Regions from separate parts of the Ornithinibacillus jepli genome, predicted to be linked through region 1. Evidence: predicted binding sites of a transcription regulator. Region 1 holds the regulator's gene; each other region holds the start of a gene.

Region 1 (3,202 bases):
TCTATCGATTCGATCCATTTTTTCAAGTTGCTTTCTTCTACTTTGAGCACGTTTAGTTGTAGATGCTCGTACAAGATTTCGTTGGATGAAATCTTCCATTTTCTTTATTTCTGTTTGCTGCTTCTCGAACTCTTTCATTTCCTGTTCAAAATTCAGTGCCTTCTGATGTAGGAAGTCACTATATGATCCATGATATTTCTTTGTTCGATGGCGTGAAATTTCATAAACGATAGAGACCGTTTTATCAAGAAAGTAACGGTCATGGGATACAATTACTACTGCACCTGGATAACCGGTTAAATATTTCTCCAGCCAAGAGAGAGTTTCAATATCTAAATGGTTTGTCGGTTCATCCAGGATTAACAAATTAGGTTTCTTTAATAATAGCTTACCTAATGCAAGACGAGTCTTTTGCCCACCACTTAATTCATTAATTGGCGTTTGGTCATCGAAATCTAGAAAGTTAAGTCCTGCTAATACGGCTTTAATTTCAGATTCATAGCTATACCCACCGTTCGTTTCAAAGTCTTGTTGTAGGCGGTCATATTCGGCTAACAGCTTTTGTGCTTCCGGTGGATCTAGTTGATGCACATCAGCCATTTTTGCTTCCAGTGAACGTAATTTCTTTTCTTGTTGAATTAAGTCTTGAAACACTTCTAGCATTTCATTCCAAATGGTGTTTGTGGATTCTAATCCTGTATGCTGTGATAAATAACCAATCGTTAGATCTTTCGGTTTAATTAATTCACCTGTATCATATGTCATTTCACCAGCCATAATTTTAAGAAGAGTAGATTTTCCCGCTCCATTACGGCCGACGATGGCAATTCTATCTTTATCTTTTATTTCTATTTTTATATTCGCTAATATTTCTTCAGCCCCAAATGATTTGGATAAATCATTTAATTGCATAATTATCATAATGGTCACCTCTAGTAGTTTAAGTTTATCCAAATATAAGCGTTGGGGCAATAATATTGTCAATTTGTGAAATTAATCACGACTTATCAGGAAAAATCTGATAAAATAGAAATCAGTATGAATAGAGAAACAGTTATAATCGTTTTGGATGAGATACATGGATAGATAGTAAGGAGGAAATCAGCTTGGATCAAAACAAAATACCTCAAGCAACTGCAAAAAGACTCCCGTTATATTATCGTTTTTTAAATAACTTACAAATGCAAGGAAAAACACGAGTTTCCTCAAAAGAATTAAGTGATGCGGTTAAAGTAGACTCTGCCACAATCAGAAGAGATTTTTCCTATTTTGGAGCACTTGGTAAGAAGGGTTACGGCTACAATGTGGAGTACTTATTAGGTTTCTTTCGTAAGACGTTAGACCAAGATGAGATTACAGAGGTTGCATTAATTGGGGTTGGTAATTTAGGAACAGCCTTTTTAAACTATAATTTCACCAAAAATAACAGTACGAAAATTATGCTAGCATTTGATACAGACCCGAACAAAGTAGGTAAGGAAATTGGTGGCGTGCCAATTTATCATATTGATGATTTAGAAGAAAAGTTAGGTAATGTAAGAGTTGCGATTTTAACGATACCAGCTCAAGAAGCGGATCGTGTAACAGAGCGATTAATCAATAAAGGAATTAAAGCTATTTTAAACTTTACGCCTGCTCGTATTTCGGTGCCAGATGATGTTCGTGTGCATCATATTGATTTAGCAATCGAATTACAGGCATTAGTTTATTTCTTAAAGCATTATCCTTTAGAGAAAGTAGAGAACGTGGAAGAAGAGGCACGATAAGCTTCTTCTTTTTTTGTATAGAAAAAGCTCCTATTATAGGAGCTTCCTTCGTTATTTTTTCTTTAACTTTTTCAATTTATTATGTAATCGCATATACCGAATTCCTGCCCCGAAATCTAATGTGGCAATTAGGGCAAGTAGTATCGTCATGAAATTCCAAATTGTATCTTCTGCAAAGGTAATAGCGACATATATAAATAAGGCACCCATAGCAAAATAGATAAATGCCATGGTTCTTGCGGTAATTCTCATAAATTTTTAACCTCCGATTAGAATCATTTGTACCTGATTCCATTGCTGTTCGATTTTTTCGATTTGCTCCGGTGTAAGTGAATATTGGGCGATAACGGAAATAGAATTCAACGTCATATGAACAATAATCGGAACAATGATTTTTTTCGTCTTCACATAAAGAAAAGCAAATACAAATCCCATTGATGCATATATTAAGATATGTTCTGGTTCACCGTGAATAATCCCGAAAATAAACGCAGAAAGTAACGCAGCGATAAAGAAGTTTGTACGTTTATATAATGAAGCAAATATAATTTTCCGGAAAATAACCTCTTCTAAAATGGGTGCAATGACAGCTGGAATTATCGCGAATAGTGGAATCGTGCGAGTAATCTCCATGATCATCTGCGTATTTTCAGATCCAGCTTTAATCCCGAAGATGTTAATCTCCACCATGGTCGCAATTGCTTGTGCGAAATAAGCCATGAAGACCCCTAAGATAGACCAGCCCACAACATTACTCGTTAACCAGTTACTTCTAGTTTGGGACAATTCCATATCAGGTTTCATTAATATTAAAACAATAATTAAACCGATTGTAAAACTAATAATGGAATAATAAATGGATGCTTCTACTTGATGATTAGGAAATATGTGAACAAGAATCGGTACAAAAATTGCACCAGAAAGTTGCATCGCTATATAAGTAAGAATTACCCACCAGTATCGATTAGGCAATGAATTCAACTCCTTAAAGTCTACATAGTTTACCGTAAATAGGCTAAAAACGATTCCTGTGTATTTTATCATATTCAGGCAATGTATAATAATAGAATCAACTTGGACAAGAAAAATTAAAAATTTAGTAACTCTATACTTGCAAAACAAAACAAAATTATTTATTATATTAATTGGAATTAGCACTCAAATAAAGAGAGTGCTAACAAATCATTAAAATAAATCAAAAAGGAATTAAGGAGGTTATCTTCATGATTAAACCACTAGGAGATCGTGTTGTTATCGAGCTTGTTGAGCAAGAAGAAAAGACTGCAAGCGGAATCGTACTTCCAGACTCTGCAAAGGAAAAACCACAAGAAGGTCGCGTAGTTGCAGTAGGTTCTGGCCGTGTAACTGACAGTGGAGAAAGAATTGCACTTGAAGTTTCAGAAGGAGACCGCATTATCTTCTCTAAATTTGCTGGA
Region 2 (3,202 bases), on a different contig from region 1:
TCACATATTGCCTTTTATTATCCATAATTCCACTTAACACAATACTAGCTGGATCGCGATTAATATCTAATTCGATATCAGTTCCATCCGTTGGTAATGTTTCTTCAAAAATTTTCTCATATTCTTCAATTGAAACTTCTTTTCTTGCATTGAATAAACTTCTATGGCCATCAATGTTTAAGTATTGTTTAAAATTAGGTTGAAGCGTACCAGAGAAAAATTCCCCAACTGCTCCTGAACCATAGCTAAACATACCAATTCGATTACCCTCTTGTAGATCATCTTTATTTTCAAGTAAAGAGAGCAAGCTTAAGTATAATGATCCAGTATAAATATTTCCGACATTGCGATTATAAAGTGTACTTACTTGATAATTTTCTAATAAGCGTTCTTGAACATCTTCGGTTGCTTCATCTAACACGGTACGTAGCGCTTTTAGCCCCATCTTTGTATATGGAAGGTGATAACAGATTGCTTCCATATCCTTTAATTCTAGACCCGATTTTGCTTTAAATGCTTCCCAAACTTTATTAAAAAATAGAATATATTGTTCATTGGAAAACTTACCATCTACAAACGCCTTGTCCGAATAAATCGGTCGCCAAAAATCCATAATATCGTTGGTTAAGTATACGTTTGGGTTTTCTAGCACCATAATTTTAGGATTAGCACTAATTACCATCGCAACAGCTCCGGCACCTTGTGTAGACTCACCAGGAGTATTTAATCCATATCTAGCAATATCCGTACCTAATACTAATACTTTACTATCTGGATTTAATGCAATATGCCCCTTCGCCATTTGAATTCCAGCTGTTGCTCCGTAGCAAGCTTGTTTAACTTCTATCGCACGTGCATGAGGATTTAATCCTAATAACTGATGCACATATACTGCACCAGATTTTGAATGGTCAATTCCAGACTCTGAACCAAAAATAACAAAATCAATCTTTTCTCTATCTTCATCATCGATAATTTCTAAAGCAGCATTTGCAGCTAGTGTGACAGAATCCTGTGTAATTGGAGCAACTGCCATTTGGCTTTGACCAATCCCGATCGTAAATTTTGCGGGCTCTATATTCCGTGCCTCAGCTAATTTCTCCATATCTACATATATATGTGGTGTATAAAATCCGATTTTATCTATCCCAATTTTCATGTTCTATCTCCTTTAAAACCTTTTCTCACTCCTTATTATATCTGTTTGTGAATTATCACACAAATAAAACTTCTCTATATGTATAAATGGAGCTTGTTCTAATAGCCCGAACAAGCTCCATTTATAATTATCCATTATCTCTTTTACGTTTATTCTTTTTACCATTCACATTTAAAAATTCCGTGTCACTCGCAATTTCCACATCATGTTTTCCATTTCGTTCTGGTTCTGTATTATATTTAATTCCATGATTCTTCTGTCTTCCGGTATCTCGATTCTTATTTTTATTCTCTTCTGACATCATAATCCTCCTCATAACGTAATCAAGGATTATTATGTCCATGAAAGAATATCTTATTTCTTAGTTATTTTTTGGTGAACATATACTCCACTTCGTCTTCACCCATATCTACTTTCATATCAAATTCATCTAAAAACCAAGCATCTTTCTCACCGAAATAAAAGGTAATTCCATCCACTTCCTGTTTAACAGCAACTTCACCCTCTAAACCTACAGAAATTCCTAAAAAATAATTCGGATGTTCCGTTTTAATCCCACCATAGATCTTTAAAAAAAAGTGCACATAATCTCCTTGCTCCAATCCCATTTCATCTATATACCATTTCGCTGCGTCTTCTGTTATTTGTAACCCCATTGGTACACCCCACTCAACTTTTTTCTTATATATTCTATTCTACTATAGCTTAACTCAAAAGAAGGACTATATGACTTGAATGATTTGAAAAAAACATGACAAATTTGCTAGCATCACAAAAATAAGACCAACTCTTTCATGAGCGGTCTTATTATTTATATTCATTATTTCTTAAAGCTTGGACTTAATTCACTCCATACATCGAATAGATTATCATCAAGATCATAAAACACAAAGTTATATCCTGGGTGTCCACGGTCTTCTATTTCGCCAACTTTTACTTCCATTGCTCTTAAGAATGAGTGGAATTCTTTTAATTGTTCTAACCCATCTACTTCAAAGGTTAATGCAAAATGCTCTTTTTTATTTATATCTTGGAAGCTTATTCTCTCTCCAGCTATGGACTTTACAAGAAAAAAGCTTTGGTTAGCAAAATCTAAAATAGCTTTATCCTCATCACGGTAATTTTCCTTTGCACCTAGGACCGTTTGATACCAGTCAGATGCTATTTTCGGATTCTTTACCGGAATATACGTCGTACCTACTCTTTTAATAAAATTACTCATCTTTATTCTCCCCCTAATATATCCACTTCTCTGAATAGTACCCTTTCATCAAGTGAAGCATTTTTTCTAATAAAACTAATCCTTCCACTTCGGCTGCCTTAGCCTTTCTTAATAATTCAATAGCAGTTTGTTTATGTACTATTGGCTTTCCACCGTCAGGAAATGGAAATAATGAACTTAATTCATGAAAAGCTTCAGCGGATATTAAGTAGTGTTTACATGCTTTTTTTGCTAGTTCTCGAACATTGCGTTCAACTACATTTCCCCCGTCCCATTTAGTACTTAACTCTTCTAGAAACTTCACTGCAAATTGTCTTGCATCAGCGATTACATCTAGATTATAAGCATTCCCCAATGGATCGACGTTACCTCTTTCAAATACTTGTATCCAAGCATCAAAACCTTCTAATCCCATTACAAAATTCTCATTAAATATATGATTCCATTCTCTACCTCGGGCATGATCTACAATCATTTCTAATGCCATCCGGAGCATCTCATATTTAGAGTGTGCTAACTTTTCACTAATTGTTGTAATAAATAAAAACCCTTTTCTCTCTGTAAAATCCTCATATGCTATCGTTCCATCTTTGGAAGGATCTTTAGCGTAAAATTCTTGTTTCTCATCATCATAACCATAAATTAAACCAAATTCCGTTGTAAATAAATCATATGAGATTGCAGGTAGCCCCTTATCAATTGAATCTTGGATTAAACTGAATGTTTGTGCTAGCTTCTCTGGTGGTACAGGGGTCTCTGGTTCTGCAAGTGAACTTGTATATCCTAGATTACATAAATTTCTTCTTAATATATAGCCTCCT
Region 3 (3,202 bases), on a different contig from region 1:
ATCTGTAAGGACCACATGTAGTAGTTAACCCCAACTGATTCACTATAATCAGTACCTGCAAGTGGAAAGTAATTCGTCCATCCTGCATCAGGAGATCCGCCAATAACAAATGAAATATTAAAGAGCATTGCTCCAGCAAAATATAACCAAAAACTAATCGCATTTAATCTTGGAAAAGCTACATCACGAGCTCCGATTTGTAATGGTACAACAAAGTTCATTAACCCAATTACAAATGCCATTGCCATGAAGAAAATCATGACAACCCCGTGTGTCGTAAATACTTCATTATAGTGCTGTGCATCTAAAAATGAATTATCTGGAACAGCAGTTTGCAAGCGCATCATAATCGCGTCTGCTCCACCTCGGAATAGCATTAGTAGTGCAGAGATTAAATACATCATTCCGATTCGTTTATGGTCAACAGTTGTTAACCATTCACGCCATAGATATCCCCATTTTTTAAAGTACGTAATACCAACAACAATGGCTATTAGTGTAAGTCCGATAGCGATCATTGAAGCGTAAATTAATGGACTTGGATGGGGGACGGCAAATCGTTCAAAAAATTCCATTATGTTAACCCCTTTCGAGTATTTCCATTTGATTACTTTTAATAGTATTGAAAGTTAATATTTTCTTAATGGTTTGAGTGGTCCTCGTGACTGTCAACATCTTGTTGATTATTATGTTCATGACTCTCATGATTTTCATGTTCCATATCATCACTTGAATCTCCATGGTGATGCCCTGCGTGTTCCCCTTCAGGAGCTGGATTAAACTCTAAATGTGTACCTGTAAATGTCATTTGACCAAGGTGCCCAGGCTCTAATAATTGCTCGAACTTTTCTTCTGTTAAAGCTTCAGCGGTAGAATGAATTTCTTCGACCCATTTATCAAATTCATCTGGTGATAAAGCTGTTGCTGTAAATGTATTTTTTGCAAATCCTTTACCACTAAAGTTAGCATTACGACCTGGATAATCACCTGGTACGTCAGCTACTATATTTATTTTCGTTACCATATCAGCCATTGCATATTTTTGTCCTGCAAGTTGTGGTATCCAAAAGCTTGTGATTGGTCCGTATGAGTATAATCGAAATTCTACAGGTCGGTCAGTAGGTAAAATGACATAGTTTAATGTTTCAATTTCTTGCTCAGGATAGCTGAAATGCCATTTCCAATTAGATGAAGCAGCATATATAACCATCGGCTCTTGATCTTCATAACCTTTAGGAACACTTTCTACTTCATAGGTTGATTTAACCGATACTATTGAAAGAAAAATAACGATTAACACAGGAATTCCAATAATGAGCCCCTCTACAATCGGATTACCTTCAATATGTGGAGGTTCATAATCCTCTGATTGTTTACTTGCTCGATATTTAAAAATCATAATGATTAACAATGTAATAACGACAATGACAATGACTGCCATGGTAAATATCGATAACCATATGACGTTTGCTGTCGTTTCGGCTTGTGGACCTTTTGGGTTTAGTACCAATAATGGTTCACAGCCAGCAAGTATTGTCGTGACTAATATTGCAAATGAAATAAACGCCAATTTGAGTTTCATTTTCTTGCTCCTTTCACCTTAACTAGGTTACTGTTCATAAATTGGACAAATTTGTGTGTTTGTTCACAAAGTACCGCTACCATATCTTATTACGATGTGAGAAATATTACAATGGATTGAGATAGGCTTCACAAAATGTTCAAGAAGATTTGTCTTTTTCGTGGAAATAGGAAAAAGTTGGATTTTATCTGTGGGGAATAGTGGATAAAAGGTTTCTTAGATGGAAATAAAAAAGTACCCCTAATAATTTATAGGGATACTTTTATACACTGTATTATAATTATGGCCCACCTCTTGGCCAATAACTTAGAAGAAATATAGTCTTTCGTAATTCCACCTAATATTAACTACCTAGGACGGGGAGTAGTCCCCGTCTTATCGTAGTTTATAGGTAATTCCTATATTATAGCCAAGCAGCACCTACGATGATTAGAAGGATAAATAACACGACAATCAATGCAAATCCATTGCCATATCCTCCGCCGTAGCCGTAACCGCCGCCATAACCGCAGCCGCCGTATCCGAATGACATTCTACATCCCTCCTAACGTACTTTTTCAGGTTAATCTGAGGTAATTATCCTCAGGCCAAAAACACTTTTACTTAGTGTTTGTTAATACTATATGAAAGCTCATTCTTTTTGACTGGGATAGATACCTAGATTTTAGGTAATCTGTATATTTGCCTAGCTGGTTAGATAACTATTTTTTCAGCGGGAATCTTGATTAAATCTTTAGTACGTATGCCTGTTTTCTTTACGTATTGTTTTACTAAGTAATACCCAACACAATAGCCGGCCATTTCTGGGTAAAAGCTATTACCATATAATAGATTAGTTGATTTTCTAGAAGTCTTAGATAAATCTTTATTTGGAAAGATTAAATCATTCCATATTTCTTTCAGTTCAGATTCTGAATAATAGGATGTCCATGGTGCAAGAGGTTTGGCCCCAAACCTTTCAAGTACCGCATTTTCCGCTATACCTTCCAAAATCACTACATCCAATAATGAATAATTTCTTTCCTTTTTAGGATCTTGGTAGAGTCTACAAATATGATTATACTCATGGGTAAAGAGCGCTTTTAGTTCTTCTTCTGTCGTTTCATCCGATATAAATAAAAACAATTTATCATGAAATGCAAGTCCGGTTCTTCCTTTATAATGCTCTTTTATTTTCCAGTTGTAAGAATTGGAGGGGAATATAAAAATAGGAACGTTTTTTCCAGACCATTCCTTTTGCAAGTATTGTTCCTCTTTTTTAATAATTTGCCATACGTTTTTATTTTTAAGCGTATTGATGAGATTTTCACCATTTTTTTCTGGTTTTTGATACATTCCATTTTTAATTAGTATGCTAGCAATCTCTCTATAATCTTCAAGATTAAACATTTCAGCGAGTTTTTGGAATATTTTTTCCGGCTTATCATATGACTTTTCCAGCCATTTATCTGTTTGGATTACGGTCAAACTTTTCACCTCTCCCTGTGAAAAAGAAAAGGATTCGGCAATGCTGGTGCCGAATCCACATAATTAGGAATCTTCTATTTCAATGTAATCAACTTCAGGTTTTGGCACTGTTATTGTTAAAACATTATCTTTATAGGATGCTTTTATATCCTC
Region 4 (3,202 bases), on a different contig from region 1:
ATGCAAATGAAACAAAAAGGAAAACTTATATTCGTAGCTTCCCATCTGCTTTCCAATCTGGATTTATATGCTGATCGTGTCTTGTATTTAAAAGGTGGGGATATCATTCATCAGCAAGCATTAAATGAATCTACAGATGAATATTTGAAACTAGAGATAACTCCAGAGCAATATGAGAAATTAGTATATACATTACCTGAAGGGCATCTTTTTATTGCGAATCACCTTTGCTGTATCCCTATAAAAGATATGAGCAGTGATGAACAAAAAGAATGGGTTGTTAGACTGTCTGCATATAAGGACAAGGAGCTTAGCATTGGACCACTAGGAACGGCTGAATACTATGAAAAATATTACCACGAATTTTAAAGATTACTAGGAGGGAAATAAAATGAAACGGAGCCTGTTCCTCATGTTTATCACTTGCCTATTCGTTTTAATCGGCTGCAGTAACGAACCCTCGAAAAAGGTATTACGATATCAAGAAAACAATGAAATCATCGGAAAGGAAAGAGATGAAATTATTGGAGAATATAGTGATACCATTTACGAATCTATTGACCGTAGTAATTCGAAAGCAACTGAAATGATGATTGGTCCTATCAAGGGAACTGGAGAAGATATCACGCCACCAGAAGGTAGATATACGATAACTTCTGTTCCAGCATCGGATGGGTTTCCACAATCTGGTCGGGTGCTCGTCTACGATGAAGATGGGGTACTTTTAATAGATGAATTAATCGATTACTCATTTGGTGTAGGTAGTGTTACTGTAAACTTAAATGGGACTCACACCGTTCATGTTGATGGGTTAGATGAAGTTCTTTTCACTCCTGTAACGACACAAATTTCAAACGAGCTTTCCGCAGGCATTTGGGAAGTTGGGCAAGATATAGAACCAGGAGATTATTATGTGTATGCTGCATCGGATTTTGCTTTCGGGGATTTACATATTTTCGAGGAAGGAGAATCACCGAAAGTTTTCGAATTTCTTAACACTTCACCAGAATCAAAAATTGAACTTCAATTAAAAGAGGGGCAGAAATTAAGGGTTAGTGGATTATCACTACTTCATTTTGAGCCTAAATCATAATAGGGAAAAAAATAATCCTCATTCACATGTAAGTGAAATGGGATTATTTTTTTGTTGAAATTTTATCGTCTATGATTATTGTACGACTAAAGTTGCAGCCATCTCGGCATGACCTGTACCACACATGATATTACAATATATTTTATATTCCCCAGGTTTCGTTGGTGTAAATGTTGCTTCCCCATCACCCTGGATTTCAATATCGAATTCGTCAATTGAAATTCCATGATGTCCTTCTTCATTTGTAAGCGTAACTTTTACTTCTTCACCTGCTTTTACAGTAAATACATCTTGACCAAGATCAAAGTTTGTTGCTACTAGATTTACTTCATTATTTGGATCAGGTGCAGGAGCTTGTTCACTTTCGCTTGTATCAGATGATGTATCTGCTTCTTTTGAATCTGACTCCTCCCCACCACACGCTGCTAAAACTAAAATGATAGAAAAAAGTAATGCTGATAATAAACCTTTTTTCATCCTATATTCCTCCTAAAAGCAATTCTATTTACACATTTATCTTATCGGAATAAACCATTATTTAGCTGTGACATTTGTCACAAAATGAAGACAAGATTTTTGTCTAGGTTATTATAAGTCAAGATAAACATTCATTTCCCTTTCTACATAGATATAACATTATCATTTTACTAATTGCTCTCCTTTGTTTGGTGGTTTTCACACGTATGCTATAAAAATCGAGAGTATATATTGTCAAAAAACATTTGGATTATATTCATGAAAAATGTTTTCCTACCGTGTACAATAAAGAGAGTTCGTTTTTTTAATAGATTGGAGAATTTTGAGATGAAAAAAACTTATATTTATATAGCATCTATTCTTGTAGTAGTGATTGCTGTTATATTGTTAATTATGAACATCGTAAAAGACGATGAATCTTCTTCTGATTCACCTGATTTATCTAGTTTGGTAGAGTCAAAACCTTTACCGATACCACCAATCCTAGAAGACTTAAATCCAGATCCAAATAAAGCTGAATTCCATTTAACCGCACAACAGGGAACTACGGAGATTCTAGATGGAATTCAATCAGAAACATTAGGGTATAACGGGAGCTTTTTAGGACCTGTCATTAAAGTACACGAAGGTGAACGTGTAAAAGTGAAGATGAAGAATGATTTAGAGGATGCCACAACCCTTCATTGGCATGGACTTTTAGTAGATGGGGAGAATGATGGCGGACCACATTCTGGAATTAAGCCTGGAGAGACTTGGGAACCGGAATTTACCATTGAACAACCGGCAGCAACACTCTGGTATCATCCTCATATGATGAATGCAACAGCAAAACAAGTTTATGAAGGTCTTACTGGTTTATTTATTATTGAAGATGAAGTGTCTGATCGTTTAGCAATACCTAAGGATTATGGTATTAATGATTTCCCATTAATTATTCAGGATAAAAAATTAGACGAAACTGGTAATATACAATACAACCCTGAAATGAATGATATGATGATGGGATTATATGGGAATGCTTATTTCGTGAATGGGGCTATTTCACCATATTTGGAAGTACCTAGAGGAATGGTTCGTTTACGTCTACTAAACGGATCTAATGGTAGAACTTATCAACTGGAGTTAAATAACGGACAAGAGTTTTTTCAAATTGCAAGTGATGGTGGCTTTTTAGAGAAACCAGTAGAAATGACCTCGATTAGTTTAAGCCCTGCAGAACGAGCGGAAATATTAGTAGATTTTTCAAAATTCGAGCCTGGCGAAGTAATAAAACTTGTTGATACGATTTCTGAATTAGGAAAAACGATTTCTAAAGATAATGTGTCATTTATGGAGTTTGTTGTGTCAGATACGGAATCAAAGATTTATCCAATCCCGGAACAACTAACACAGATTGAAACGATTAACCCAGATAGTGCAACCGTTACTAGGGAAATGGTAATGGCAGGAGTAGGCTCTACCCTAACTATTAATGGAAAATCGATGGATATGGGTACCATTGATGAAGTCGTAACATTAAATGATACTGAAATCTGGGAGGTAAGTAATCAGCGGACAGGTATTCAAGGCGGTATGCCACATCCATTCCACTTACACGGTGTCCAATTCCAAGTTATTGATCGTGACGGAAAC

The links. Region 1 encodes Rex, which represses fermentation and respiration genes when NADH is low (regulators of the CRP and FNR family bind a similar motif). Its sites were predicted from a motif close to TTGTGAAATATTTCACAA; they were not measured.
Region 2: a site for Rex is predicted at 1,205-1,222, ahead of AB1K81_RS02710 (hydroxymethylglutaryl-CoA synthase). Genes of this name have one in related genera too.
Region 3: a site for Rex is predicted at 1,699-1,716, ahead of qoxA (cytochrome aa3 quinol oxidase subunit II). Genes of this name have one in related genera too.
Region 4: a site for Rex is predicted at 1,636-1,653, ahead of AB1K81_RS02645 (cytochrome C oxidase subunit II). Genes of this name have one in related genera too.

The regions. Positions count from the first base shown of each region.
Region 1 covers NZ_JBFEGG010000004.1:5,067-8,268, forward strand. The annotation lists gene AB1K81_RS14525 (ABC-F family ATP-binding cassette domain-containing protein) at 1-921, opposite strand, end outside; gene AB1K81_RS14530 (redox-sensing transcriptional repressor Rex) at 1,107-1,766, shown strand; gene AB1K81_RS14535 (YdiK family protein) at 1,818-2,018, opposite strand; gene AB1K81_RS14540 (CPBP family intramembrane glutamic endopeptidase) at 2,025-2,738, opposite strand; gene groES (co-chaperone GroES) at 2,990-3,202, shown strand, end outside.
Region 2 covers NZ_JBFEGG010000001.1:511,053-514,254, reverse strand. The annotation lists gene AB1K81_RS02710 (hydroxymethylglutaryl-CoA synthase) at 1-1,159, opposite strand, end outside; gene AB1K81_RS02705 (hypothetical protein) at 1,287-1,460, opposite strand; gene AB1K81_RS02700 (HesB/YadR/YfhF family protein) at 1,525-1,815, opposite strand; gene AB1K81_RS02695 (VOC family protein) at 1,980-2,381, opposite strand; gene AB1K81_RS02690 (hypothetical protein) at 2,395-3,202, opposite strand, start outside.
Region 3 covers NZ_JBFEGG010000001.1:636,658-639,859, forward strand. The annotation lists gene qoxB (cytochrome aa3 quinol oxidase subunit I) at 1-575, opposite strand, end outside; gene qoxA (cytochrome aa3 quinol oxidase subunit II) at 641-1,582, opposite strand; partial or broken gene AB1K81_RS03370 (YjcZ family sporulation protein) at 1,986-2,063, opposite strand; gene AB1K81_RS03375 (DUF2268 domain-containing putative Zn-dependent protease) at 2,276-3,049, opposite strand; gene AB1K81_RS03380 (Hsp20/alpha crystallin family protein) at 3,113-3,202, opposite strand, start outside.
Region 4 covers NZ_JBFEGG010000001.1:501,531-504,732, reverse strand. The annotation lists gene AB1K81_RS02655 (ABC transporter ATP-binding protein) at 1-369, shown strand, start outside; gene AB1K81_RS02650 (hypothetical protein) at 392-1,093, shown strand; gene AB1K81_RS02645 (cytochrome C oxidase subunit II) at 1,169-1,570, opposite strand; gene AB1K81_RS02640 (multicopper oxidase family protein) at 1,898-3,202, shown strand, end outside.